3 regions of the Streptomyces sp. NPDC021096 genome follow, and region 2 is predicted to be linked to each of the others. Evidence: riboswitches for the same ligand, from Rfam matches in the RefSeq annotation. Region 2 holds a riboswitch; each other region holds the start of a gene.

Region 1 (9,424 bases), on a different contig from region 2:
GGTCGTCCTGTTCACCCAGCCGCCGCCCGTGGTGGGCGTCGCCCTGCTGCTCGCCTCGGTCGGGGGCGCCCTGTTCGCGGCCGGACATGAGATCACCCGCACCCGGCGCGAGGAGGACGCGCCGGCCGGGCCGCCGGCACCCTCCCCGCTCGCCTCGGTCCCCTTCGGACTGTTCGGCCTCGGCTGCGGAGCGCTGACCGCCCTCGCCACCCTCGGCGACACGGTCCTCCACCACGAGAGCGGCGCGAGCGGCCCCGCCGTCCTCGCCCTCACCCTCAGCATGGGCGCCGCCGAATGGCTGCTCTACCGCTGCCGGGGCCTGGCCCTCGCGGCGCTGACCGCCGCCACGACCACCACCGGACTGCTGCTCGGAGCCGTCCGGGTCCTCACCCTCTGCGCCGGCGGCTACCTCGCCGCCCTGACCGCCCTCACCCTCGCCGTCGGCGCCCTGTGGCCCGGCGCCGCCCCGCCCGACGCCGTGCACCTGGCCGCGCTGCTCGCGCTCGGAGCGGTGCTCTGGTCCGGGCTGCTGCTCCAGGCCTACGGCACCGCCTGGATCCCCGCCCTGCTCTGCCTGGGCGCCGCCGGAACCGAGACCGCCGCCCTCGCGCTGCGGATCTGGGCCCCGGCAACCGGTCAGCTCGTGATCTGTTCCGGTGCGGCGGCCGCCCTGCTGGCCGTCGCCACCGCCCTGCTCGGGCGGATCACCACGCACCGCTGACCGGCGCCGGCCGGGTTCCGGCCGGCACCACGTTCCGCCGCACCACGTCCCCGGCACCACCGTCCCTCATGGAGGAGACCCGCATGTCCGCACCGGCAACCGTCGCCGTCACCGGCGCCGAAGGCTTCATCGGCTCGCACCTCGTCCAGGCGCTCGTCGCCGACGGCCACCGCGTCCGCGCGATGGTGCAGTACAACTCCTTCTCGTCCTTCGGCTGGCTCGAGGACCTGCCCGCCGACGTGCTGGACCACGTCGAGGTGGTCCTCGGCGACGTCCGCGACCCCGGCTCCGTCACGGGCCTGGTCAAGGGCGCCGAGACCGTCTACCACCTGGCCGCGCTCATCGCCATCCCGTACTCCTACCGGGCCCCGCACAGCTACGTCGAGACCAACGTCACCGGCACCCTCAACGTCCTCGAGGCCGTACGCCACCTCGACGTCCCGCGCCTGGTCCACACCTCCACCAGCGAGACCTACGGCACCGCGCAGACCGTGCCCATCACCGAGGACCACCCCATCAACACCCAGTCCCCGTACGCCGCGTCCAAGGCGGGCGGCGACCGGCTCGCCGACAGCTACCACGCCAGCTTCGGCCTTCCCGTGGTCACCCTGCGCCCCTTCAACACCTTCGGCCCGCGCCAGTCCATGCGGGCCGTCATCCCCACCGTCATCGGCCAGGTCGCCGCCGGGGAACGCACCATCACCCTCGGCGACCTGCGCCCCACCCGTGACTTCAGCTATGTGGCGGACACCGTCGCCGCCTTCCGCGCCGTCGCCGCCGCGCCCGCCGCCGCCGTCCTCGGCCGCACCTTCAACTCCGGCACCGGCGAGGAGATATCCATCGGCGACCTGGTGACCCTCATCGGCAAGCTCATGGACACCGACCTCGACGTCCGCGAGGACCCGGCCCGCGTGCGGCCCGCCGCCTCCGAAGTGATGCGGCTGGTCTGCGACTCCTCCCGGCTGCGGGCCGCCACCGGCTGGAGCCCCGCCCACACCCTCGAAGAAGGCCTGCGCGAAGCCATCGCCTTCTTCCGCGACCCGGTCAACCTCGGCCGGTACAAGACCGGCCTCTACAACGTCTGACGCCCGCCCCGCGCACGGCCCGACGAGAGACCACCCATCGCGAGAGAGGAACGGCACCCATGCACGTAGTGATCCTGGCCGGAGGCAAGGGCGTCCGGCTGCGCCCGTACACCACCGCACTGCCCAAGCCCCTGGTGCCCATCGGCGACCAGCACGCCATCCTCGAGATCGTCATGCGCCAGCTGGCCGGCGCCGGATTCACCAGCTGCACCCTGGCCATCGGCCACCTCGGCCACATCATCCGGGCCTATGTGGGCGACGGCTCCCAGTGGGGCATCCACGTCGACTACACCTCCGAGGAGAGCCCGCTGGGCACCATGGGACCGCTGCTCACCATGACCGACCGGCTGCCCGAGCACTTCCTGGTCATGAACGGCGACATCCTCACCGACCTCGACTTCGGCGACGTCCTGCGCGACCACGTCGCCTCCCGGGCGCCGCTGACCATCGCCACCTACGCCCGCAAGGTCAACATCGACTTCGGCGTCCTGACCACCGACTCCGGCCGCGTCGTCGGCTTCGCCGAGAAGCCCAGCATGGACTACCGCGTCTCCATGGGCGTCTACGGAGTCTCCCGCTCCGCCCTCGCCCGCTACACCCCCGGCCTGCCGCTGGGCTTCGACGAACTGGTCCTGGACCTGCTCGGCGACGGCACCCCGCCCAACGCCTACGCCTTCGACGGCTACTGGCTCGACATCGGCCGCCCCGACGACTACGACCGGGCCAACGCCGAGTTCTCCGTCCACCGAGACCTGCTGATGAAGGGAGCGTGACGGCGCGTCATGCGCATTCTCGTCCTGGGCGCCACCGGCTTCCTGGGCCGGCACGCCGCCGAACGCCTGCGCGCCCTCCCGGGCGCGCGGGTGCTCGACGGCGGCCGGGCCCCCGGCTCCGCCCTGCCCGTCGACCTGGCCGGGGCGGACCCCGGCCACCTCGCGGCCGTGCTGCGCGAGGCCGCCCCCGACGCCGTCGTCAACTGCGCCGGCGCGGTCGGCGGCAGCGCGCTCGCGCTGACCGCCGTCAACGCCCGTGGCCCCGCCGCCCTGTGCGAAGCCCTGCACGCGGCCGCCCCCGACGCACGCCTGGTCCACCTGGGCTCGGCCGCGGAGTACGGCCCGTCCGACGGCCACCGGCCCGTCGCCGAGGCCGACCCGGCCCGCCCGCTCGGCCTCTACGGCGCGAGCAAGCTCGCCGGCACCCTCGCCGTCACCGGCTCCGGCCTCGACGCCGTCGTCCTGCGGGTGTTCAACCCCGTCGGCCCCGGCGCCCCCGCCGCCTCCCTGCCCGGCCGGCTCGCCCAGGAGCTGCACCGGGCCGGGCCCGACGACCGGGTACGCACCGGAGACCTCTCCGCCTACCGCGACTTCGTCGACGCGCGGGACGTGGCCGACGCCGTCGTACGCGCCGTGACGGCCCCCCGGCCGCTGCCCGGCGTCCTGAACGTCGCCGGCGGCACCGCCCGGCCCGTGCGGGACGTCGCCGAGGGGCTGCTGCGGGCCGCCGGCTTCGCCGGGGCGGCGGCGGACCGGATCGACGAGGGCGGCGACGGCTCGCCGCGCTCGGCCGCCGTGCCCTGGCAGCAGGCGGACATCACGGCCGCCGCCCGCGCCCTGGAGTGGGTGCCGCGCCACCGGCTGGAGGACTCCCTGGCCGACCTGTGGGCCGAGACCCGCGGCCGGCCCGCGGAGCCGGTGCGATGACACGCCCCGCACCGCCGGACGACGGACAGCGCCTGCTCGTACCGCTGTACGCGCACCCGGCCGCGCACCCACGGGAATGGGCCGCGCTGACGGCGGCCGCCCCCGGCCTGCACGCGGTCGTGCTCAACGTCGCCGACGGCCCCGGCAGCCGCCCCGACCCGCACTTCAGGGCCGCCGCCGGGCGGCTGCGCGGCGCGGGCGTGCGGCTGCTGGGCTACGTCGACACCGCCTACGGCCGGCGCCCGCCCCGCGCGGTGGTCGCCGACGTCCGCCGGCACCGCAGGTGGTACGACGTGGACGGGGTCTTCTTCGACCAGGCGGCCGAGGGCGCCGCACTGCTGCCGCGCTACCGGTGGCTGGTCATGACCGCCCGGGTGCTGGGCGCGCGCACCGCCGTCCTGAACCCGGGCACCCACCCCGACCCCGGCTACGCCTCCTTCGCCGACGTCCTCGTCACCTTCGAAGGCGCCTGGGAGGACTACCGGCGTGCCGGGGTGCCCGACTGGACGGCCGACCATCCGCCCGGGCGCTTCTGCCACCTCGTCTACGGCGTGCCCGAGGGAGCGCAGGCGCAGGTGGCCCGCACCGCGGGGGCGCGGGGCGCCGGCGTGCACTGCGCGGTGCCGGGGACCGGGGCCAACCCGTGGTGCAGCGCGCCGCTGCCGGTGGCCCGGTGACCGGCCGGCGCGCCCGCGCGGGCCTCTTCGGTGTCCTCCTGCTCGTCCTCGCGGCCTGTTCGAGCCCGTCGGAGGAGGGGGCGGAGCCGGGCGGGGAGAGCCCGGTGGACCGGATGACGGCGGCGCCGGACGGCAGCCCGCCGCCGGCCTCCCGGCGCTGGCAGCCGCGGCCGGGCACCCGCTGGCAGTGGCAGCTCGGCGGACAGGTCGACACCTCCGTGGACGTCCCCGTCTACGACATCGACGGTTTCGAGAACTCCGCCGAAACGGTGGCGCGATTGCACGCCCGGGGCCGCAAAGTGATCTGTTACATCAACGCCGGGGCCTGGGAGGACTTCCGGCCGGATCACGCGCGTTTTCCCAAAGCCCTGCTCGGCAGGAACAACAAGGGCTGGGACGGTGAGAAATGGCTGGACATCCGCCGTCTCGACGACTTGCGGCCCCTCATGGCCGCCCGCATCGACATGTGCCGGCAAAAGGGTTTCGACGCGGTGGAACCCGATCTGACCGAGGGGTTTCGCAATCGCACCGGATTCCCGCTCTCGGCCGCGGATCAGCTGGCGTTCAACCGGATGCTGGTGAAGCTGGCTCATGAGCGCGGGCTGGCCATCGGTTTGAAGAACGATCTCGAGCAGATCCCCGAGCTGGTACGGGACTTCGATTTCGCGGTCAACGAACAGTGCGCGCAGTACGGGGAGTGCGAGAAGCTCACGCCGTTCGTGAAGCAGAACAAAGCGGTCTTCCATGTCGAATACGACCTGTCGACGGGGGAGTTCTGCGGCACCGCGAAGCGGCTGGGGCTGAGCTCGATGAAGAAGAAGCTCGAGCTGGACGCCTGGCGGCAGCCGTGCTGACCGAGCAGTGCGGAGCCTGGGCTTCCGTGCTTCAAGTGCCCCTCGGGACACGGGTTTAGGCGCAGACGGCGGGTGGTGGAGGGGGCGCGGTTCCGCGTGTGACCCCGAAGTGAAGAAGTTCACAGATGACCGTTTCGGCGCCGAATTTGAGCGATTGATGGTGCAGGATCTTTCACCGAACACAAGATCCCGTCACCGAGGCGGGCGACCCGGGCGGACGCCGAGTCCTGCCGCCGCACCGGGTGCGGAATCGAATGATGAATCGGCAGGAGCGGGAGACCCAAGCGGTAACGGACCATGAAAGCGGTGGTCCTTGGGGTGAAGCCACATGCGTGGCCGGGCAACTTCGCAGCCCGAACCCGACAGGTCATCTTTCGTAGGCGGATGCCGAAGGGCTTTGGCATGTCTGCGTTTCCTCGCATACCTGCACTCGCTTCCCGGGCCGGCACCGCGTCGGCCCTCACCGCCGCCACGCTCGCGGCATCGGTGCTCATCCCCGGCCTCGCCACCGGCGCCCAGGCGGCGACCCCGGGCGAGCAGGCACTGAAGGTCGCGGCCTCCAAGAAGGGCTCGCCCTACCAGTACGGCGCCACGGGACCGAACCGGTTCGACTGCTCGGGCCTGACGCTCTACTCGTTCAAGAAGGTCGGCAAGAACCTCCCGCGCACCGCCCAGAGCCAGTACAACTCCACCCGGCACCTGTCCAGCGGCTCGCGTCAGGTCGGTGACCTCGTCTTCTTCCACTCCGGCAGCAACGTCTACCACGTGGGGATCTACGCGGGTAGCAACAAGATCTGGCACTCTCCCAAGCCCGGCGGCTCCGTCCGGCTGGAGAAGATCTGGACCAACAGCGTCTGGTACGGCCGCGTGAAGTAGCCGCTCAGCGTCGGCCCCCTTGTCCCGGGACGCCGGACGGGCCCAGAATCCAGCCCGTCCGGCGGTTTCGGGAAGGGGCGCGGATGGCCAGCGGCAGCGGCGTGGAGACGCACACGGTCCAGGGCGCGGTCCGGGGACGGACCGAGGAGCAACTCGCGGTCTTCCGCGGCATCCCCTACGCCCGGCCACCGGTGGGCGAGCTGCGCTTCGCCGCACCCCAGCCGCCCCCGGCCTGGGACGGGGTCAGGGAGGCCGTGGAGTTCGGGCCGCCGCCCCCGCAGTCCGGGCCCTTCCGTGCCCCCGGAGACATACCGGGCACCGACTGGCTCACCCTGAACGTCTGGACCCCGGACCCCGGCGGATCCGGGCTGCCGGTCCTGGTGTGGATCCCGGGCGGCGGCTACGTCTCCGGCGCCACGAACGACCCCCTGTACGACGCCGCGCACATAGCCCGGCACGGCCTGGTCGTGGTCACCGTCAACTACCGGGTGGGCGCCGAGGGCCTCGCCCAGCTCGCCGGCGCCCCCGCCAACCGCGCCCTGCTCGACCAGATCGCGGCCCTGGAATGGGTGCGGCAGAACATCGCCCGCTTCGGCGGCAACCCGGACCGGGTCACCCTCTGCGGACAGTCCGCCGGAGCGGGCTCCATCGCCACCCTGCTGGCGGCACCCCTGACCGCCGGCCTCTTCCGACGGGCCATCACCCAGTCCGTACCGGGCCTCTACGTCACCCCCGCCCTCGCGAAGGACGTCGCACAGACCTTCGCCGCCCGGCTCGGCGCCGCCCCCACCGCCGCCTCCCTCGCGGCGATCGCGCCGCAGCGCCTGGCCGAGGAGGTGGACGTACTGATGGCGGGCCTGCCCGCCCACGTGGACCGCTGGGGCCGGCTGGCCCGCTCGGGCGTCCCCTTCTGCCCCGTCGTGGACGGCGACCTGGTGCCGGACGTGCCCTGGCGGAGCCTGCGCGACGGCCGCGCGAGCGAGGTCGGCCTGCTGACCGGTCACACCCGCGACGAGTTCCGGCCGTTCCTGGTGCTGTCCGGCGGCCTGGAGAAGATCACCGAGGAGGACGCCACGACGGCGCTGCGGACCTTCGCCCCCGCACCCGACGGCGAGCGCGCCTACCGCGCCGCCCACCCGGGCGCCTCCGCTGCCGCTCTCTTCGACCTCGTCCACGCCGACGCGCTCTTCCGCGTCCCCTCCCTGCACCTGGCGGACGCCCACTCCGCCGGCGGCGGCACGGCCCACCTCTACGAACTGTGCTGGCCCGCGCCCGCGCTGGGCGGCGCGCTGGGCGCGGCCCACGGTCTCGACGCCCAGCTGCTCTTCGGCAACTACTCCGCCCCCGCCGCCCGGCTGCTGTTCGGCGAGGACCCGCCGCCCGCGGAGGCCCTCGCGCTCGCCGAGGACATCCGCCGCTCGTGGGCGTCGTTCGCCGCCCACGGCGACCCCGGCTGGCCGGCCTACCGGGTCACCGACGGGCGGCTCACCCGGCTCCTGGACGCCGAGGTGAGCACGGCCCCCTATCCCCATGACGCGTCCCGGCGGATCTGGGAAGGACACGGCGTCGAACCCTTCGACCTCCCCTGACCCGGAACGCGGACGCGGTCAGCCGACCGCGTCCAGATAGACCCACTCCCCGTCCTCGCGCACGAAGCGGCTCAGCTCGTGCTGGTCGTCCGCCTGCCCCCGCACCTCGTAGTGGGCGCGGAACTCCACCGTGCCCTCGCTGTGGAAGGCGCTGCCGCCCGTGGCGCCCAGGATCTCCAGCCCCGTCCACGTGATGGAGCGGTCGAAGTCCAGGCCGGGCGGCCGCGTCGAGGAGTGCCACGTCCGCAGCAGATAGGCGGCGTCGCCGACCACGAAGGCGCTGTAGCGCGAGCGCATCAGGCGCTCCGCCGTCGGCGCCGCGCCGCGGCCCTGGTGGAAGGGGCCGCAGCAGTCCCCGTACGGTGCGCCGAGCCCGCAGGGGCACGGTGAGGTGGCAGTGATCGCCGGCGCGCGGCGTGCGCTTGTTCTTCTGGACACCCCCCGATTCTCCCCGCTGCGCGGCCCGGCCCCGCACCCGGTGTGACGAACCCTTTCGGCTGCACGGCCGCCGGACGGCCGCCCTCCCTGTTCTTTCGGGTGAATTCCCAGGTCATCGCGGTTGCCTCACCGCCTGGCGACGGCCGGGAACGGTGCCGGGAGCGGTTGCGCGGCCCCTGGCGCCAGCGGACGGTGGTCGCGTCCGACAGGTGTTGTGAAGGGAGTTTCTCGCATGGGCAACAACCGGCTCCATTCCGCTGCCGTCGCCGTCGTGTGCGGCTCGCTCGCCCTGGGCGTCTGCGGCCCCGCTCTGGCCTCCGGCCGGGCGACGGACTCCATAGCCGTGGCGGAACCCGCGCCGGCCCCGGCCTCCGGCCGCTCCGATTCCATCGGCAGCCTGGGCGAGACCCTCTCCCTCGGATCGAGGTTCCTCAGGGAGGCCCGCTCCCGCACCCCGGACGTCGACTACCTCCGCGACCTGCGCCAGCGCCTGCAGGAATCGGCCGACCGCCTGCTCGTGGACGTCAGGGCCCGGGCGCACCGGCACGACGACGGAGCGTCCAACGACCCCGTCGCGGACGTCAAGGCGCAGCTGGACAAGCTCGTCAAGGACGTCACCGACCTGCTGGCCGCGGTCCTGGCCAAGGACGTCGCCAAGGTCACGGCCCTCCTCGCCCAGGTCCTCGCCGACCTGCAGGCCCTCCTGACGTCGGTGCCCAAGCTCGTGGGCGGCGCGGCCCCGCTGCCCGTACCCCTGCCGGTCTAGGCGGCCCCGGACACCGTGACGCCCGCCCGCCTCCCGCGGCCCGGCCCGCTCGCCCCGGCGGCATCCGCCCCGGACGAGCGGGCCGCGGGAGCGCTGGACTGGTCCCTGGTGCGCGGCTGGATCCCGCTCGTCCTGCTGGTCCTCGGCTGCTGCGCCCTGGCCGTGCTGCTCTTCTCCCGGCAACGCCGGTGGTGGACCCGCTGGGCGCCACTCGCCGTGCTCCTCGCCGCGCTGATCACCTGGCTGCTGCAGGTCGCCGTCGACGACTGGCTCGAACTCTTCCCCGACCCGCTGCCGACCGGCGTCGTCGTCTGGGCGGGCGTCGCCGTCCTCGGCCTGTGCCTGGCGGCGTTCCGGATACCGCTGCTGCGCCCGCGCCACTGGGCCGGTGCGGTCCTCGCCGCGCTGTGCGCCGTGCTGCTGGGCGCCTCGCAGATCAACCGCCACTTCGACCAGTACCCGACGGCCCGTACGGCCCTCAATGCCTGGCTGCAGAAGACCACCAGCCTCGGCGACGCCACCGGCCGCACCGAACCGGTCCTGCACGTGCCGCAGGGCAAGGCCGTCTCCGAGGTGTGGCGGCCACCGGCCGGCCTGCCGGCGCACGGCACGCTCTCCCGCTCCGACATCCCCGGCACCGCCTCGGGCTTCAAGGCCCGCTCCGCGTACGTCTATCTGCCGCCCGCCTACCGGGCGAGCCCCCGCCCCCCGCTGCCCG
Region 2 (9,424 bases):
TCCCGATCGCACGCAGAACATTCCCGGCAAATCACATCTGTGGCTCCTGTAACCCGGCTGCCTCTCTGGGGTTGCGGTGCCCGTCGGCCTCTCCCTCGGCCTCCCTCGGCCTCCCTCGGCGACTAGGGCTGCAGCCCCCTGGCGCGCAGCCACGACAGCGGGTCCACCGGCGCACCGCCGCCGGGCCGCACCTCCAGGTGCAGATGGGGGCCGGTGACGTTGCCGGTCGCGCCGACGCGGGCGATGACCGTGCCCGTACCGACCTTCCCGGACGTGACCACCATCGACGACAGGTGGCAGTACCAGATCTCGGTACCGTCGCCGAGCGTCAGCACGATGCGGTAGCCGTACGCGCCGGCCCACCCGGCCTGTGTGACCGTGCCGCCGCTGACCGCCTTGACCGGGGTGCCGGTCGGGGCGGCGAAGTCCTCGCCGGTGTGGTTGGCGGACCACATGTTGCCGGCCTGGCCGAAGCCGGCGGTGAGGGTGTACGAGCCCACGGGCAGGGTGTACGAGCCGGTGGCGGCGGAACCGTGCTTTCCGGCAGGGGCCGGGGTGCGCTTCGCGGGGGCCGCGGGCCGTTCGGCCTCGCCCGCCCCGGTCCGCTCGGCAGCGCCGGCCGCCGCGGCCCGGCCGGCCCCGTGCGCCTCCGCCTCGGCGGCCTGCGCCGCCGCCCGTGCCTCCTGGGCCTCCTGCGCTTCGCGCGCCTCGTGTGCCTGGGCCTGCTCCGCCGCGGCCTTGCGCTTCTCTTCCGCCGCGGTGCGCGCCTCGCTCTCCCGCGCGGCTTCGTCGGCGGCGTCCTGCTGGCGCTCGGCCTGCTGGAGGATGCGGGCGCGCAGTGCCTCGCCGGCGTCGGCGGCGCTGTGCATGGCCGACGCGACGGCTGGGGCCCCGTCGACCGGTCCGGCCCCCGCTTCGGCGCCGGGGGCCTGCTTCTCCTCGCCGCCGGCTATGAGGGAGCCGACGCCCGGAAGCTTCTGCGCCAGGTCGGGCACGGATATCGGCGTCGGCGGACGGTCCTGCGCGCTCGCCATGCCGCCCGCGCCGACCGCCGCGATGACGCCGACGCCCAGCACCGCGCCGCTGCGGGCCATCGTGCCGCCGCGCTGCTTGACGACGCGGTGTCTGCCGCGGACGGGCCCCGTCGCGGAACCCTCGGCCGGGTTCCACTCGCCCCAGGTCTCCTCGCCGTCGGGGCCGTGACCACCGTCATGAGCGAAAGCGGAGCCGTCATCGGCGAAGTCGGGGCCGGCCGACGCCTCACCCGAGGCCCCACCCGGAGCGCTGTTCGAAGAACCGTACGAACTGTCGTCGAGAGCAGGCCTGTTGGACGCCACGGAGGCGCACTCCTTTCCTTCCTCTCGCCTACCGGGTTAGCTGACGGGTTCGGAGCAGGAAGGTCTCCTACGGGCCGGCGCGCGGTCCGATTCACCCCAGAGTTGATGGTTCCCCGGTTCCGCCCACGGGATTCGGCGAAGGCGCGCGGCGCCGCCTCTTGCGACGGCTGCAACGACCGCGCTGCGTTATCGAACGTTAATAGACACCGCCACCGGATTCCAAGCCGAAAGCATGAAATGGCACGCCTCTTGGGCGGATTTTGCGATGCGCACCAGCTGACCGTTCGTCAGTTGTTATCGGTTCGCATGCGGACGGTACGGGTGGTGGTCTGGGTGAGCGCGTGGGTGATGACGGCGGGGCGGTGGCGGCCGTCGCCGCGCCGGATGGCGAGCAGGGCCATGTCGTCGTCGGCCGGGCCGCCGGCGTGCCGGGCGACGTCCGCCGTCAGGGCGTCCAGCAGCGCTTCCGGGTTCCTGAACTGCTTGCCGCTGAGGCGCTGCAGCGGGTCGTAGAAGTTGCCCTCGGCATCCCGCGCCTCGGTGACCCCGTCCGTAAAGAGCAGCAACGTGGACCCCGCCGGGAACTCCCACTCCTCCACGCGGTCGGGCCATTCCCCCAGCTCCCCCATGCCGAGCGGCAGCGCCGGCGCGCCGGGGTACGCCTCGCCGACCGTGCCGTCGGCGTGGAGCAGGAGCGGGGGCGGATGGCCGCGGTTGACCAGGCGCAGCGCGGTGGTGCCGGGCGGGACCTCGGCGAGTACGGCGGTGGTGAAGCCCTCGCTCTGATCGAGGTTCGCGCGCCGGGCGCCCTCTCTCTGCAAGGCGCGCTCCAGTCGCACCGCGAGCCCCTCCAGCGTGCGCTCCTGCTCCGCCGCCTCCCGGAACGCGCCGACCACGACGGCGACCGCCTCCACCGCGCCGAGCCCCTTGCCGCGTACGTCCCCCACGATGGCGCGCACGCCGTACGGGGTCTCCTGCACGGCGAACAGGTCGCCGCCGATCCGGGCGTCGGCCTCGGCCGCCAGGTAGCGCGCGGCCACGCGCAGTCCGCCGATGCGGGCGGGTGGTACGGGCAGTACGGCGCGCTGGGCGGCCTCCGCGATGCACCGGACGGAGGCCAGCTTCCGGTCGCCGCGGCGGACGACGCGGTTGATGCCGAGGGCGAGGGCGGCGACGGCCAGCACGGTGGCGATCTCGGTGACGGCGGCGCCCGTGTGGGGCACCCGGCGGATGATCGTGAGGGTGGTCATGGCGGTCAGGGCCGTGACGGCGGTGGCGAGCGTCGCGCCGTGGGACAGCAGGGCTGCCGCGATGAGGGGTGAGCAGGCGAAGAAGGGGGCGGAGGAGTAGTGCGAGGGCGTCAGGACGTCGAAGACGACGCCGGAGACGATCAGCAGCGCGGGCAGCGGGCGCGCCACGGACAGCCGGCCGGTGAGGTGCGGGCCCGTCCGGTGGCCGTGCGCGAATGGTGGCTCCGACTGGGGTTCGAGCCCCTCTGGCATCCCCACCGTGCGTTCTCCTGACCGGCCGCCGTCCCTGGGCATCGCGTTCCACCCTTGCGCAGCGCGCGGGCCTTCGCGAGCGGTGTTGCGCCGGACGGGGACGGGGAAACGGTGAGGCGGGGCCCGGAAGACCGGGCCCCGCCTCATCGGGACATCAGGACGTCAGCGCGGAGCCGGACGGGATCGGCGCGTCAGGACGCGGCCGAGCGGCGACCGCCGCCACCGGCGCCACCGCGGCGCGAACGGCCGACGGCGTTGCCCGGGCGGGTGCCGCCCGAGCGGCGCGCACCCTCGCCGCCGCCGTTGCCGCCGAAGCCGCGGAAGGGGCGCCCGCCGCCGTTGCCGCTGCCGCCCGAGGCGGGAGCGCCGGCGGCGTCCGTACGGGTACGGCCGCGGCCGCCGCGGCTGCCGGAAGAGGAACCGCGCGAGCGGGAGGAGGACTTGCCGGCGCCCTGCGGCTGGGCCGGGGCCGGGGCCGCGATGACGACCGGGACGCCGCTGGGCTCGCGCGCACCGGTGATGCGGGCGAGCTCCGGGTCGGTCGGGTAGGTCTTCATGACGTTCGGGGTGATCTGCGCCGTGGTCATCATGCGGCTCATCTCGCGCCGCTGCTCGGGCAGCACGAACGTGACGACCGTGCCGGACTCGCCCGCGCGGGCGGTGCGGCCGCCGCGGTGGAGGTAGTCCTTGTGGTCGACCGGCGGGTCGATGTTCACGACGAGGTCGAGGCCCTCGATGTGGATGCCGCGCGCCGCGACGTTCGTCGCGATCAGGGCGGTGACCTGGTCGGTGCGGAACTGGTCCAGGACCCGGTTGCGCTGCGGCTGGCTCTTGCCGCCGTGCAGGGCCGCGGCGCGCACGCCCTCGGACAGCAGCTTCTTCACCAGGCGGTCGGCGCCGCGCTTGGTGTCCACGAACATGATCACGCGACCGGCGCGGGCTGCGACGCGCGTGACGGCGTCCTTCTTGTCCTGGTCGGTGACGTGCAGCAGGTGGTGGTCCATCGTCGCGACCGCGCCCACCGACGCGTCGACGGAGTGCGTCACCGGGTCGGAGAGGAAGCGGCGGACGAGCCGGTCGACGTTGCGGTCGAGGGTCGCGGAGAACAGCATCCGCTGACCGTCCGGGCGCACCTGGTCGAGCAGCTTGGTGACCTGCGGCAGGAAGCCCATGTCGGCCATCTGGTCGGCCTCGTCGAGGACGGTGATCGCCACGTCGCCGAGCTTGCAGTCGCCGCGCTGGATGAGGTCCGCGAGCCGGCCCGGCGTCGCGACGAGCACCTCGGCGCCGCGCGCGAGGGTCTGGGCCTGGCGCCCGATGGACATGCCGCCGACGACCGTGGCCACCCGGAGGTTGACGGCGGTCGCGTACGGGCTGAGCGAGTCGGTGACCTGCTGCGCCAGCTCGCGGGTGGGGACGAGGACGAGCGCCAGCGGGCGCTTGCCCTCGGCGCGCCGGCCGGCGGTGCGGGCGAGGAGCGCGAGGCCGAAGGCGAGGGTCTTGCCGGAGCCCGTGCGGCCGCGGCCGAGGACGTCACGGCCGGCCAGCGAGTTGGGGAGCGTCGCGGACTGGATCGGGAAGGGCTCGGTGACGCCCTCGCGGGTCAGGGTCGCCAGCAGGCCGGAGGGCATGTCCAGCTCGGCGAAGGTGTCGACGGGCGGGAGGGCCGGCGTCGTGCTGACCGGCATCTCGAAGTCACCCTGCGGTGCGGCGGGGCGCCGGCGCGCGGCCGGCTGGGACTCGTCGGAGCGGCGCGGTCGCGAGGAGCGGGCCGGACCCGAGGTGCGAGCGGAGCGGGCAGGACGGGCGGGCCGATCGGGGCGATCGGTGCGTGCGGCGGAGCGAGTCATGCGGGGACCTTCCCTCAATGGGGTGCCAAGCCCCCTGTGTGGCCATTCTGGCGGGCGCCGAGTGGCGCCTTCGGCCTGTTGTGACGAGCGCGACAATGGGGCCCGCACCCAGTGGTGCGGGCCCCATCGCGAGGTTCAGCGAGCTTCTGAACGTCCGGAAGACTCCTGGTCGTTCGTAAGGCTCCTGATCGTCGGTCGTCAGATGGTGACGATGTTCTCCGCCTGCAGGCCCTTCTGGCCCTGCGTGACGTCGAACGACACCTTCTGGCCCTCGAGGAGCTCACGGAAGCCGCTCGAGGCGATGTTCGAGTAGTGGGCGAAGACGTCGGGGCCGCCGCCGTCCTGCTCGATGAAGCCGAAGCCCTTTTCGGAGTTGAACCACTTCACGGTACCGGTCGCCATTTTTGTCTCCTTAGCGATGGGATGGGCCCCAAGGCCGGAAACAAGACCGGCGAAAACAAAAATGCGCCTTCGGCTACATAACCGTCAGGCGCACACGAGTTCATGGGTACCACAACTGCAACTCGAACTAGTGTAGCACAGACCGACAGAGCCCTGCTGAGCTGGGCAAACGCCCCTCCGCACACCACTCCCCCCACCCGCCCCGGCCGCGCTATAACTCCACCCCCTGGGCCCGGGCGTGCCGGTCCGCCGCCACTTCCGCCTCCGCCTCGTCGAGGTAGACCTCGCAGACGAGCCGGCCGTCGGCCGTCATGTTGTGCTCGAGCTCCCAGAGGCTGACCTCGCCCCCGCCCTCCAGCAGGAAGGCGTGCTCGTAGAACCGGCACCAGGTGGCGTCCCGCCCGGCGCTGCGGCGCCTCGGCTTGGTGATCAGCGCGATGTGGTGGCCGAGCGCCCCCTGGAGCAGCTCCCGCACCACCTCCCCCGGCCCGTCGGCGTTCTCCGCGCGCCGCAGCAGCCGGCGGGCGTGATCGGGCGAGGCCTCGGCGACGTACTCCCGCCGGGGCCGCGTCGGCCCCATGGCCAGCAGCAGCTCCTCCGCCAGCCAGGCGGGCAGCTCCTCGTCCTCGCTGCCGGGGCCGATGCCCCCGCCGCCGATGCGGTCGTGCACCCGGCGCTCGGCGGCGTCGAGCGCGCTCTCGTGCACGTACAGCTCGTACAGGAACCCCTCCCGCACGCCCGTGTCGTGCTCCAGCTCGTACAGCAGCAGGCTGCTGCCGTCCGCGAGCAGGAAGATGTGCCGGTAGGTGTTGCAGCGCAGGGGGCGCGGCTCGTCGTTGCGCTGACGGTACGAGCGGAGCTCGGCCTGGTGCATCAGCGCGGTGCGCAGCCGCTCCAGGACCGGCTCGCCGATCTCGAAGCCGTTCTGGGCCCGCTTCAGCAGCTCCTCCACCTGCTCGGCGGGCGTCGGTTCGCGGCCGGCCGGGCCGCCCGGCTCGCCGCAGCCCCTGCTCTCGCCCTCGCCCCCGCCCGCTCGCGTCTTCGCCATGCCCGTCGACCTCCCGACCTTCGCCGCACCCACCCCGCGCCACTTACCGTAGCGGCGCGAACACGGGAGGGGGGCGGGGTTTTCACCAACTGGCGGCAGGGCCGGGGGCTCCGCCCGGCCGGTCCCCCGAACGCCTGCCCGCCGGGCGCACGGCCCCGCGCCCGCCTAGCGTGCTGGGCATGACCCTTGGACTCGTCGTCATCACGGGCGCCGGCTCCGGTTTCGGCGCCGCGTGCGCCCGGCTGTTCGCCGAGGACGGTCATCCCCTGCTCCTGCTGGGGCGGCGCACGGACCGGCTGGAGGCCCTGGGGCTGCCCGGGGCCATGGCGCGGGCCGTCGACGTCACCGACCGCGCCGCCTTCGCGGCGGCGGTGGCCGGGGCCGAGGCGGAGTACGGGCCCACGGACCTGCTCGTCAACAACGCCGGCGTCATGCTCACCGGCGATCCCCTCACCCAGGACCCCGCCGAATGGGACCGGATGATCGATGTCAACATCCGGGGCGTCCTCAACGGGGTCCACGCCGTCCTGCCCGGCATGGCCGAGCGCGGCCGGGGCACGGTCGTCAACGTCAGTTCGATCGCGGGCCGCAAGACCTTCGGGCCCAACGCGATCTACTGCGCGACGAAATTCGCGGTGCACGCGGCGACGGAGGCCATCCGCGAACAGGCCGCCCCGCACGGCGTGCGCGTGAGCGTCATCGCCCCCGGCTACGCGGCGACCGAGCTCAGCTCGCACATCACCGACCCGGACACGCGGGCGGCCTACCAGGCGGCGGAGGCCTCCCTGGAGGGCGGGCTGACGGCCGACGACGTCGCCCAAGCCGTCGCGTACGTGTACCGGCAGCCGCAGAACGTCTGCATCCGCGAGATCGTCCTGGCGGACACGAACCAGGTGGCCTAGCGGGCCGTACGGGCCGGGGCGTACGCACGGGCCGGGGCGTACGTATGGGCTCAGGCGGCCTCCACGACCGCCGGCGGCCCCTCGCCCGACCGCCCGCCGGCCCACCACCCCGTCAGGGACAGCGCCGACAGCAGCACCCCCGCCCCCACGAACGACCCCGCCGGGGCGGCGTCCACCACGTACGGCAGCAGCAGGAGCCCGGCCGTGCCGGCCGTACGGGACGCGGTCTGGTCGACGGTCAGGAGCCTCAGCCGCTCGGCCGGGCGGAACCGGGACAGGTGCGTGCGCAGCGTCACCGCGCAGACGGGGAAGAGCAGCCCGGAGGCCACGCACAGCGCGACGACGGCCGTCATGGAGTCCGCGACGCCCAGCCCGGCCAGCGCCAGCCCGGACGCCGTCCACGCGAGGCAGTACGTGGCCAGCCACGGCCAGGTGCGCGGCAGGTGCCCGGTCAGCAGGTTCCCGGCGAGGCCGCCCGCCCCGGTGGCGGCCAGCGCCAGCCCGTAGCCGACGGCGCCCTGGCCGAAGCGGGAGACCAGCAGGGGCGGCAGGCCGACGGTGGAGACGGCCGCGGCGAACAGCGCCACCCCGTGCACGGCGATGGCGACGCCGACGCGCCGGTGCGCCCTCAGCACGGACCGGCCCCGTACGCCCTCGGGCCCCATGGCCGCCCGCGGCGGGGCCGTCCGGCCGGCCGCCGTGCGCCGGCCGAGCCATCCCAGGGCGAAGGCGGAGACCGCGAAGGTGAACCCGTCGATGGCGAACAGCTGGATCTCGGACATGTACTGCAGCAGCACGCCGACGCACCCCTGGCCGACCACGGCCGCGACCCGCGCGGTCAGGTCGAACAGGCAGCTGACCTGGGCGACCTCCTCCGGCTCCACGAGCTGGGGGATCAGGGCGGCGAGGTTCGGTTCGAACAGGGCGGTGAGCGCACCGAGCAGCAGGACGAGCGCCAGCATCGCCGCGAAGCCCGTCAGGTCCGGTGACCACAGCAGCGGCACGCCCACCGCCACCGCCGCACGGCCGGCGTCGATCCATGCCAGGGAGCTCCAGCAGGCGAACCGCGCCATCAGCGAGCGGGCGCCCCCGAGCACGATGTACGGCAGCGCCTCGACGGCGGCCACCAGGCCCATCAGCGCGGACGATCCGGTGGCCGCGTAGACCACCCACATCGCGGCGAGCCCGTACAGCCGGTCGCCCAGCACGGACAGCGTCATCGACAGCCACAGCACCCGCACCGGCCTGCAGCGCAGCAGCCGAATATGCCTCATGGCGACGTACCTCCGGCAAATCCGGTTCCGGGGTGCCGCACCCTAGGGCCGCCCCCGCGGCCCATCCCCGGCGAACCGGCACGAATGCGGAGCAACGCCGGCCGCGCGCCACCCGCACGTGTCGCGGTGTTCGCCGGCCGTCTCAGTGAGTGGACCGGCGGCCTTTATCCGAAGCCCCGGTGCGTACGCGAGCCGCGTTCACCTATCCGGATGACTGTCCCGGGATTCGGCGACGCGAAAGCGACCGGTCGATGCGGGAGTTGGGCCTGCCGTCGCGTCGGGTCCTGCCGGACATGACTCCGCCCCGGCCGGGGTTCCCGGTCGGGGCGGAGGTGCGCGGGTCACAGGCGTCGCCCGACCCGCTTCGCGGTAGGCCGTGTGGGACTCGAACCCACAACCAATGGATTAAAAGTCCACTGCTCTGCCAATTGAGCTAACGGCCCGCACACCGCAGCATAGCCCGGACGGGCCCCGGAGCCCGAGTCGTTATGGCTCTCCGTCGCGCCGGGCACCAACGGGCGAGGGCCCGTACGACACTGTCGTGTCGTACGGGCCCTCAGTTCAGCTGGGCTGATCAGCCGTTGCGCTTCCAGCGCGGCTTGTCGTCGCGGCGGCCGAACGAGCCGGTGCCGGTGCCACCGCGGTGGTCGTCACGACGGCCGGCCGGACGGTCGCCGCCGGAGCGGTAGCCACCGGTGGAGGGGCGGTCGTCGCGGCGGTCGCGGTTGAACGGACGGTCGCTGCCGCCGGAGCGGAAGCCGCCACCGGTCGACGGGCGGTCGTCACGACGGAAACCACCGGAGGGGCGGTCGTCGCGGCGGAAGCCGCCACCCTGCGGGCGGTCGTCACGACGGAAGCCACCGGACGGGCGGTCATCGCGGCGGAAGCCACCGGAGGGACGGTCGTCACGACGGAAGCCACCGGCGCGGTCGTCGCGACGGTCGTCACGGCGGAAGCCGCCACCCTGCGGGCGGTCGTCACGACGGTCGTCACGACGGAAGCCACCCTGCGGGCGGTCGTCACGGCGGAAGCCACCGCGGTCGTCACGACGGTCGTCACGGCGGTCGTCACGACGGAAACCACCGGAGGGGCGGTCGTCGCGGCGGAAG
Region 3 (9,424 bases), on a different contig from region 2:
GCACGGCGTAGACGTGGCGGGCACGGGCCTCGCCGCCCAGGAGCGCGACGCCGGCGCGCAGCTCCCAGTCCTCGTCGAAGTCGATGCGCGACTCCGGGTCGAACGGGATGTCGATCATGCCGTGGTCGGCGGTGACGTACAGCGCGGAGCGCGGCGGCAGCTGCTCGGCCAGGCGCTGGGCGAGCAGGTCCACGTACATCAGCTGGCCGCGCCACTCCTCGGAGTCCACGCCGAAGCGGTGGCCCTTGCCGTCGACCTCGCTGTAGTAGGTGTAGACGAGCGAGCGGTCGGCGGCGCCGAGCCGGTCGGCGGCGAGGTCCATCCGTTCCTCGCCGGAGAGCCGGCCGTGGAAGGTGCCGCCGCTCAGCGCGATCTTGGTCAGCGGGGTGTGCTGGAAGTCGGGGGCCGAGACCTGGCAGGTGGCGATCCCGGCGGCGTCCGCGAGCTGGAAGACCGTGGGGTACGGCTGCCAGGCGTGCGGATCGGTCCACGGGCGCCAGCGCAGCTGGTTCATCAGCTGACCGGTGGCCGGGTCGGCGACGGTGTAGCCGGCGAGGCCATGGGCGCCGGGCGGCAGTCCCGTGCCGACCGAGGCGAGGGAGGTCGCCGTGGTCGAGGGGAAGCCCGCGGTCATGGGCGCGCCGGTGCCGTTCATCGAGCTCGACAGCAGGGAGTGCAGGAACGGCGCCTCCGCGGGGTGGGCGCGCAGCAGCTCCCAGCCCAGGCCGTCGATCAGGAAGACGCACACGCGGTCGGCGGGCGCCAGCTCCATGCCCGAGCCGAGCCCGGGCACGCCCATGCCCGCCGCGACCGTGGGCAGCAGGTCGGCGAGCGAGCCGGTGCCGTAGCGGGGCAGCGGGGCGGAGCGGGGGTCGAGCGGGGCCGGATCGTGCCAGGCGGAGCCTGCGGCCGTGGGGCCCGGGGGGTATCCGGTCATCGGCGGGCGGTCGCCGCCGTGGCCGCGGTCGCCTCGGAGAGCGCCTGCGCGAAGGCGAGGGCCTGGCGCACGGTGTCCGGGCCGTCGCCGGCCTCGCTGACGCGCAGGCTCAGGTCGTCGGCCGTGGAGGAGCCGGTGTAGCCGTGGTCGGCGTCGCAGTTGGGGTCGCCGCAGGCGGCGGGCTCCAGGTCGATGCGGGAGACGGCGCCCCAGCCGATGGTCAGGACGACCTCGCGGGGCAGGGTGCCCGGGGTGTACGCCTCGGGGTTGGCGACGACGCGGCTGAGCACCACCGAGGAGATCCGGTCGAGCTTGACGGACTCGGTGGAGGTGGTGGCGTACGGGGACGGCGACGTGCCGTCGGCGGCCTGCTCGTCGGTGTGGCTGACGATGAATCGGGTGCCCGTCAGGACGAGGACGGTCACATGGCGGCGCACCTCGTTGGCGTCGAACGTCGTCTCCTGGTGGACCAGGTACGACACGACCGGCTCCCCGCCCACGGCGGCCTCCACCGCCTCGGCCACGAGGGCCGGGTAGTAGCCGCTGCGCTCGATCGCTGCGCGCAGCCCCTGGGTCGTCGTACCGGTCTTCGCCATATGCCCATCCTACGGGGCGTACGGGGCCCTCCTGCCGCCGATCCCCGGCCGGGGCGCTCAGTACGGGGGCAGGCTGCGCGGGCCGAGGTCGGTGCGGGCCGGCGGCGGGGCGAGCCGTATGGACGCGCCGAGGACGTGCACGCCGTGCTGGGCGACGATCACCGGCTCGAGGTCGGCGCCCACGACCTCGGGATGATCGTCGACCAGCCGGGACACCCGCAGCAGCAGCTCCTCCAGGGCGGGGGTGTCGACCGGCGAGGAGCCGCGCCAGCCGAACAGCAGGGGCGCGGTGCGGATCGAACGGATCAGCTCGGCGGCGTCCCGGTCGGTGGCCGGTACGAGGCGGTGGGCGGTGTCGCCGAGCAGCAGGGACGGGGCGCCGGCCAGCCCGAAGGACAGCACGGCCCCGGCGGCCGGGTCGATGGTGGCCCGGACGACCGTGTCGACGCCGCGGGGGGCCATCGACTGCACGACGAGCCGGGTCTCCTCGGGCTTGCCGAGGAGGTCGGTCAACTCGGCGTAGGCGCGGCGCAGTTCCCTCTCGCCGCCGAGGTCCAGGCGGACTCCGCCGAGGTCGGCGCGGTGGCGCAGGTGCGGTGCGGTGGGCTTGAGCGCGACGGGGAAGCCCAGCCGGTCCGCGGCCCGTACGGCGCTGTCGGGGTCGGCCGCGGGCAGGGCGGGCAGCACGGCGATGCCGTAGCGGGCGAGGAGGCGCTGGGTGTCGGCGGCGGAGAGGGTCACGGCCCGGGGGGCGGTCGCGCCGTGCGCCTCGAGCAGCACGTCGATGTCGGCGGCGGCGCCGGCCTCGTCGATGTCGTCGTACTCGGGCACCCGTCCGGGGGCGGCGGCCTGCCGCCGCCACTGGGCGTAGCGCACCGCCTCGGCGAGCGGGCGGACGGCCCGCTCGGCGGCCGGGTAGGCGGGGATGCGGACCGCGGGGGCGGGGGGCCTGTCCTCCGGTGCGGCGGAGTCCGTGGGCTCCGGCGCCGGGGGCCGGTGGGGCGGCGGGGCGGCGAGGACCTCGGCGAGGCCGGGGATCTCCAGGTGGACCACGGCCACCGGCTTGGCGGCCGGTGCGCCGGCGACCGCCGCGCGCAGGGCGTCGGCGAGCTCGGCTGCCGAGGCGTCGCCGACCCAGGGGATGGCGGTGACGACGACGGCGTCGCAGGCCCGGTCGGCCAAGGCCTCGGCCAGGGCGGCGCGGAAGTCCTCCGGGGCGGCGGCGGTGGTCAGGTCGCGCGGCATCAGCGGATGCAGTCCGTCCGTGAGGCAGGCGTCGTAGGTGAGGAGGGCGAGGGACTCGGAGTTGCCCAGGATGGCGACGCGGGGACCGGCGGGCAGCGGCTGGGAGGCGAGGAGCAGGCCCGCGTCGGCGAGCTCGGTGACCGTGTCGACCCGGATGACCCCGGCCTGCCGCAGCAGGCCGGAGACGGTGGCGTCGGGGATGCGCGGGGCGGGGACGGTGTGCCCGGCCGGCGCCGCGGAGCCGTGGCGGGCGCCCTTGACCACGACGAGCGGCTTGCGGGCCGCCGTGCGCCTGGCCAGGCGGGCGAACTTGCGCGGATTGCCGATCGACTCCAGGTACATCAGGGCGACGTCGGTGTCCGGGTCGTCGTGCCAGTACTGCAGGAAGTCGTTGCCGGAGACGTCGGCGCGGTTGCCGGCGGAGACGAACGTGGAGATGCCGACCAGGCCGGCCGCGCGCCGGTGGAGCCCGCCGAGCAGGGCGATGCCGATCGCGCCGGACTGGCTGAAGAGCCCGACCCGGCCGGCGGCCGGCAGCTCGGGCGAGAGGGAGGCGTTGAGCCGGACGCCGGGGGCGGTGTTGATCAGGCCCAGGGCGTTGGGACCGATGACGCGCATGCCGTAGGAGCGGGCCTGGCGGACCAGCTCGCGCTGTCGCTCGCGGCCCTCGGCCCCGCTCTCGGCGTATCCGGCGGACAGCACGACGAGGCCCTGGACGCCGTGTTCGCCGCAGTCGGCGACGACGTCGGGGACGTGCTCGGCGGGCACGGCGATGACGGCGAGGTCCACGGGGTCCTCGATGGAGAGGACGGAGCGGTGGGCGGGGACGCCCTCGGGCTCCAGGACGGACGGCTCGCCGGGGAAGGCCTTGTTGACGGCGTATGTGCGGCCGGTGAAGCCGCCGGCCAGGACGTTGCGCAGGACGGTGCGGCCGATGCCGCCGGGGGTGCGGCCGGTGCCGATGACGGCGAGGGAGCGGGGGGCGAGCAGCCGCTGGACCGAGCGGGCCTCGGCGAGCCGCTCGCGGGCGCGCTGGACGGCGAGGGACTCGGCGGTGGGCTCCAGGTCGAACTCCAGGCGGACGACGCCGTCCTCGAAGCTGCGCTTCTGGGTGTAGCCCGCGTCCGTGAAGACTTTGATCATCTTGGTGTTGGCGGGCAGCACCTCGGCGGCGAAGCGCCGGATGGAGCGCTCGCGCGCGACGGCGGCGATGTGCTCCAGCAGGGCGGAGGCGACGCCCCGGCCCTGGTGGGCGTCCTGGACGAGGAAGGCGACCTCGGCCTCGTCGGCGGGGCCGGAGGCGGGCATGCCGTGGCCGTCGATGCGGTCGTAGCGGACGGTGGCGATGAACTCGCCGCCGACGGTCGCGGCCAGGCCCACGCGGTCGACGTAGTCGTGGTGGGTGAAGCGGTGCACGTCCCGGTCGGAGAGGCGGGGGTAGGGGGCGAAGAAGCGGTAGTACTTGGACTCGTCCGAGACCTGTTCGTAGAAGCTGACCAGGCGCTGGGCGTCGTCGGGCGTGATGGGCCGGATCTGGGCGGTGCCCCCGTCGCGCAGCACCACATCGGCTTCCCAGTGGGCCGGGTACGCATGCTCGGACGGCGTCTGCATGGGGCCAGCGTAAGGCCGCCCGCCGACAGCCGGTGGTGGCGTGCGGCCCATGGCCGCGGGCCGGACGGCCCTACCCGGACCCGAGCGGGCGCGCGCAGGGGCACCGCGCGCCCCGTGCGACAATGGTCTAGACAACCAATATCGACTTGAAGGGCAACACCATGGTTGAGCGCCGCGTAAACGTCGGCTGGGCCGAGGGCCTGCACGCCCGGCCCGCGTCGATCTTCGTCCGTGCGGCGACGGCCGCGGGCGTCCCCGTGACGATCGCCAAGGCCGACGGCAGCCCGGTCAACGCCGCGTCCATGCTCGCCGTGCTGGGCCTGGGCGCCCAGGGTGGCGAGGAGATCGTCCTCGCCACCGAGGCGGACGGTGCCGAGGCCGCGCTCGACCGTCTGGCCAAGCTGGTCGCCGAGGGTCTCGAGGAGCTCCCCGAGACCGTCTGATCCACCGGGCCCGCGTCGATTGACGCGGGCCGCTACGGGGCCGCGGCGGCCGACTCGGGGCAGCCGCAGCCCCGTTGTCGTAACCGCCGTGAATTCCCGGCCGCTATTCCCGGCGAATAGCGGCTCATTGTTAAGAACGTGCGCCCGCCGTGTTTACGGATTGTTTCGGGCCCGGCACCCGGTCCGCTTCCGCGGGCCGCCACTGCCGGAATTTCCCGGGCGAACGGCCGGCCCGGGCCACGGCCAGGGTCCGCGCCCGCTCGGCGTCCCCGCGGGCCACGGCGTCCACCAGCGCCCCGCACGCCTGCCAGCTCTCCAGCGGCCTGACGGGCGGCTCGGCCGCGTACACCCAGGCGATCTTGCGCCGCAGCTGGGTGAGCAGCGCCGCGAGGCTGGGGCTGCCGGACGCCTGGGCGAGGGTCTCGTCGAACCAGTCGCCCAGCGGGCGCAATTCGCTGGTCCGGCCCGTACGCGCGCGCTCCTGGCCGAGGCGTACGAGCCCCCGCAGGACCTTCAGATGGGCCTCGGTGCGCCGCTGGGCGGCCCGGGCGGCGCCCAGCGGCTCCAGCAGGGCACGGACGTCGAGCAGATCGGCGGCCTCGCGCTCGGTGGGCTCGGCGACACAGGCGCCGGCGTGCCGCCGGGTGGTCACGAAGCCCTCGGAGGCCAGGGTGCGCAGCGCTTCGCGCACCGGCACCCGGGAGACGCCGTAACGGCGGGCCAGGAGTTCCTCGACGAGCCTACTGCCGGGAGGAAAGGCGCCGGAGACGATGTCGTCGCGGATCGCCGTGCACACGGCGTGCGCGGAAATGCCGCCCCTCCGGTGCACGCCCTCGTCATCGCCGTTCACGTACGGCCCCGCATGGGTGTACCTCCGACTTATGACTTAACCCCCGTGAATCACGGCCGATTGACGCCCGTTCAGCGACTCTATTGCAATCGGGTGGGATTTCCGATGGGTGGGCCGGTTCATGGATATCTTTTGGCCAAACACGAAGGCCCCGGCCAGGGGCCGGGGCCTTGCGTGAAGAACGGTGCCGCGATGCGGTCCTACAGGCTGACGCCATGGGCGCTCATGTAGGCGATCGGGTCGATGTCGGAGCCGTAGGTGGCACCCGTGCGGGCCTCGAAGTGCAGGTGCGGGCCCGTGACGTTGCCGGTGGCACCGGAGAGGCCGATCTGCTGGCCCGGGGTGACCGTCTGGCCGACGGAGACGTCGAGGGACGACAGGTGGGCGTACTGGGTGTACGTGCCGTCGTTGTGCTTGATGACGACGTTGTTGCCGTACGCGCCGCCCCAGCCGGCCTCGACGATGGTGCCGGCGGCGACCGCGTGGACCGAGGTGCCGGTCTCGGCGTGGATGTCGATGCCGGTGTGGCTGCCGGAGGACCACAGGCCGCTGGAGGCCTTGTAGGAGGTGGAGACGTAGGAGCTGTCGATCGGGCTCACGTAGGTGCCCAGACGCTTGCGCTCCTCGTCGCGGGCGGCGCGCTCCTTGGCGGCGCGCTCCTCCTCGATCTTGCGCTTGGCCTCTTCGGCGCGCTGCTTGGCCTCGGCGGCCTTCTGCTTGGCCGTGGCCTCGGCCTGGAGGCGGATGGCGGCCTCGTCGGCGGCGCTGCGCTGGGTCTCGGCCTGGGCGTCGACGTTGCCGGCCATGACGTCACCCATGACGATGGCCTGCGTCAGGCCGGTGTCCTCGGTGCGGTGGCCGTCGTCGGTGGAGGCGAAGGCCGGGGCGGCGACGCCGGCGACCACGCCTGCGGCGGTGAGGGTGGCTATGCCCGCCACATTGGCGCTGACGCGCACGGCACGACTCGGACGACGGTGCTTACCCATGCCTGGGCGATCCTTTCCTTCCTTCTCGCCTACCGGGTTAGCTGACGGGTTCGGAGCAGGAAGGTCTCCTACGGCTCCCTCGTGAAAGGGACCCGATTCACCCCAGGGACGTTTGGGTCCCCGGCTCCCCTTGGCTGGTGCCTCGGGAACTCGGCGATGGCTGCCCGGGACCGCGGTTGCGGCTCCGATCTGACGGACTGCCGCCCTGACGCTAATCCGCGTCGGATTCGAACGGCAAACAGAACGGCGCTTTTATGACCTACGCCACACGACCAACGTGCAACCACTGCATGAAATTGGACATAAGGGAGGCGCGTGTGCCTCTTCGGGCTCACGCGCCTCTCTTGTCCGCTCATATCCGGCACGGGGCACGGGAATACGGCGGCTGAACCTCCGTCAGGCAGGTCCGTCAGGCGGGGATGACGGTCACCTCGCCGATGCCGAGCGCCTTGACCGGCTCGGCGATCTCGGCCGCGTCGCCGACGAGGACGGTGACCATGCGGTCGACGGGGAACGCGCTGACAACGGCCGCGGTGGCCTCCACCGTGCCGGTCTCCGCGAGGCGTTCGTAGAGCCCCGCCTGGAAGTCGTCCGGGAGGTACTGCTCGACCTGGTCGGCGAGGGTGGCCGCGACGGCCGCCGCCGTCTCGTACTTCAGCGGTGCGACGCCGACCAGATTCTGCACGGCGACGTCGCGCTCGGCCTCGGTCAGGCCCTCGGCGGCCAGCGTCCGCAGCACCGCCCACAGGTCCGCCAGCGCCGGGCCGGTGTTGGGGGTGTCCACGGAGCCGCTGATGGCGAGCATGCCCGTGCCCGCGGCGCCCTGGGACGGGGGCACCGAGCGCAGCACCTGGCCGAAGGCGCGGACGCCGTAGGTGTAGCCCTTCTCCTCGCGCAGGACGCGGTCCAGGCGGGAGGTGAGGGTGCCGCCGAGGCAGTACGTGCCGAGCACCTGGGCGGGCCAGACGCGGTCGTGCCGGTCGGATCCGGCGCGGCCGATGAGCAGCTGGGTCTGGACGGCGCCGGGGCGGTCCACGATCACGACGCGGCCGGTGTCGTCCGCGGTGACCGCGGGGACGGGCCGGGGCTCGGCGCTCGATCCGGTCCAGGCGCCGAGGGACTCGGTGAGGGCCTGGTCGAGGTCGACGCCGGTGAAGTCGCCGACGATGACGGCCGTCGCCGTGGCGGGGCGGACGTGGTCCTCGTAGAAGGCGCGCACGGCGGCGGCGTCGATGCGCTTGACGGTCTCCTCGCCGCCCTGGCGGGGGCGGGAGAGCCGGGAGGTGGCCGGGAAGAGCTCGGCGGACAGCGCCATGGCGGCCCGGCGGGCGGGGTTGGCCAGCTCGTGCGGGATCTCGTCCAGCCGGTTGTTCACGAGGCGCTCGACCTCGTTCTCCGGGAAGGCCGGGGCGCGCAGGGCGTCGGCGAGCAGGCCGAGGGCCTTGGCCAGCCGGGAGGCCGGGACCTCCAGGGAGATGCGCACGGCGGGGTGGTCGGCGTGCGCGTCGAGGGTGGCGCCGCAGCGCTCGAGCTCGGCGGTGAAGTCCTCGGCGCTGAGCTTGTCGGTGCCCTCGGAGAAGGCGCGCGCCATGATCGTGGCCACCCCGTCCAGGCCCTCGGGCTCGGCCTCCAGGGGCGCGTCCAGGCTGATCTCGACGGCCACGACCTGCTGGCCGGGGCGGTGGCAGCGCAGCACGGTCAGGCCGTTGGGCAGCCGGTCGCGGTCGGGGGCCGGGAACGCCCAGGGGGTGGCCTGCCCGGGCTCGGGCTGCGGGTGGAATTCCATCGTCGCGGTGGTGCTGGATGCGGCGTCGCTCACCGGTCCGTCTCCTCTTCGTTCTGGTCGGCGTCGCCGTCGGACTGGGGTGAGGTCGGCTCGTACACCAGCACGGCCCGGTTGGCGGGGTGCAGGCGGGCCTTGGCGACGGCCTGCACCTCCTCGGGGGTGACCTCCAGGACGCGCTGCACGGCACTCAGGGCGAGCTGCGGGTCGCCGAACAGGACGGCGAAGCGGCACAGTTCGTCGGCCCGGCCGCTGACGGTGGCGAGCCGGTCCAGCCACTCGCGCTCCAGCTGGGCCTGGGCGCGCTCCATCTCCTGCGGGGTCGGCCCGTCGACGGCGAAGCGGGCCAGCTCCTCGTCGACGGCGGCCTCGATCGCGGACACCTCGACGCCGCCGGACGCCTTGACGTCCAGCCAGCCGAGGGAGGGGGCGCCGGCCAGGCGCAGCAGGCCGAAGCCGGCGGCGACGGCCGAGCGGTCGTGGCGGACCAGACGGTTGTGCAGGCGGGAGGACTCGCCGCCGCCGAGGATGGTCAGGGCGAGGTCGGCGGCGTCGGCCTCACGGGTGCCGTCGTGCGGGAGGCGGTAGGCGGCCATCAGCGCACGGGAGGGCACCTCCTCGCGCAGGACCTGGCGCAGCTCCTCGCCGATGGTGTCGGGCAGGGAGCCGTCGCGCGGGGGCTGCTTGCCGTCGTGGGAGGGGATGGAGCCGAAGTACTTCTCGATCCAGGCGAGCGTCTGCTCGGGGTCGATGTCGCCGACGACCGAGAGCACGGCGTTGCCGGGCGCGTAGTACGTGCGGAAGAAGGCGCGCGCGTCCTCCAGGGAGGCGGCGTCCAGGTCGGCCATCGAGCCGATCGGGGTGTGGTGGTACGGGTGGCCGTCGGGGTAGGCCATGGCCGTCAGCTTCTCGAAGGCCGTGCCGTAGGGCACATTGTCGTACCGCTGGCGGCGCTCGTTCTTGACGACGTCGC

What was found. Region 2 has a riboswitch for cyclic di-AMP ahead of AB0G59_RS20055 (peptidoglycan DD-metalloendopeptidase family protein). Riboswitches for the same ligand answer to the same signal wherever they lie in the genome.
Positions count from the first base shown of each region.
Region 1: linked by a shared signal. The riboswitch ahead of AB0G59_RS24255 (C40 family peptidase) and the one ahead of AB0G59_RS20055 (peptidoglycan DD-metalloendopeptidase family protein) in region 2 are both predicted to bind cyclic di-AMP.
Region 3: linked by a shared signal. The riboswitch ahead of AB0G59_RS12345 (peptidoglycan DD-metalloendopeptidase family protein) and the one ahead of AB0G59_RS20055 (peptidoglycan DD-metalloendopeptidase family protein) in region 2 are both predicted to bind cyclic di-AMP.

Region 1 is NZ_JBFADG010000024.1:35,907-45,330, reverse strand. Features, by position in the region: gene AB0G59_RS24285 (hypothetical protein) at 1-721, shown strand, start outside; gene AB0G59_RS24280 (SDR family NAD(P)-dependent oxidoreductase) at 805-1,806, shown strand; gene AB0G59_RS24275 (sugar phosphate nucleotidyltransferase) at 1,866-2,579, shown strand; gene AB0G59_RS24270 (NAD-dependent epimerase/dehydratase family protein) at 2,589-3,506, shown strand; gene AB0G59_RS24265 (spherulation-specific family 4 protein) at 3,503-4,183, shown strand; gene AB0G59_RS24260 (endo alpha-1,4 polygalactosaminidase) at 4,150-5,037, shown strand; cyclic di-AMP (ydaO/yuaA leader) riboswitch at 5,283-5,436, shown strand; gene AB0G59_RS24255 (C40 family peptidase) at 5,440-5,913, shown strand; gene AB0G59_RS24250 (carboxylesterase family protein) at 5,997-7,502, shown strand; gene AB0G59_RS24245 (YchJ family protein) at 7,521-7,940, opposite strand; gene AB0G59_RS24240 (hypothetical protein) at 8,173-8,706, shown strand; gene AB0G59_RS24235 (alpha/beta hydrolase-fold protein) at 8,722-9,424, shown strand, end outside.
Region 2 is NZ_JBFADG010000015.1:96,633-106,056, reverse strand. Features, by position in the region: gene AB0G59_RS20055 (peptidoglycan DD-metalloendopeptidase family protein) at 123-1,337, opposite strand; cyclic di-AMP (ydaO/yuaA leader) riboswitch at 1,349-1,485, opposite strand; gene AB0G59_RS20050 (PP2C family protein-serine/threonine phosphatase) at 1,625-2,845, opposite strand; gene AB0G59_RS20045 (DEAD/DEAH box helicase) at 3,031-4,689, opposite strand; gene AB0G59_RS20040 (cold-shock protein) at 4,888-5,091, opposite strand; gene AB0G59_RS20035 (DUF6227 family protein) at 5,303-6,139, opposite strand; gene AB0G59_RS20030 (SDR family oxidoreductase) at 6,319-7,041, shown strand; gene AB0G59_RS20025 (MFS transporter) at 7,092-8,315, opposite strand; tRNA gene AB0G59_RS20020 (tRNA-Lys) at 8,686-8,758, opposite strand; gene AB0G59_RS20015 (DEAD/DEAH box helicase) at 8,890-9,424, opposite strand, start outside.
Region 3 is NZ_JBFADG010000006.1:158,661-168,084, forward strand. Features, by position in the region: gene AB0G59_RS12320 (nucleotide pyrophosphatase/phosphodiesterase family protein) at 1-937, opposite strand, end outside; gene AB0G59_RS12325 (DUF5998 family protein) at 934-1,533, opposite strand; gene AB0G59_RS12330 (GNAT family N-acetyltransferase) at 1,591-4,389, opposite strand; gene AB0G59_RS12335 (HPr family phosphocarrier protein) at 4,551-4,832, shown strand; gene AB0G59_RS12340 (GntR family transcriptional regulator) at 4,963-5,682, opposite strand; gene AB0G59_RS12345 (peptidoglycan DD-metalloendopeptidase family protein) at 5,883-6,668, opposite strand; cyclic di-AMP (ydaO/yuaA leader) riboswitch at 6,680-6,834, opposite strand; gene AB0G59_RS12350 (pitrilysin family protein) at 7,078-8,454, opposite strand; gene AB0G59_RS12355 (pitrilysin family protein) at 8,484-9,424, opposite strand, start outside.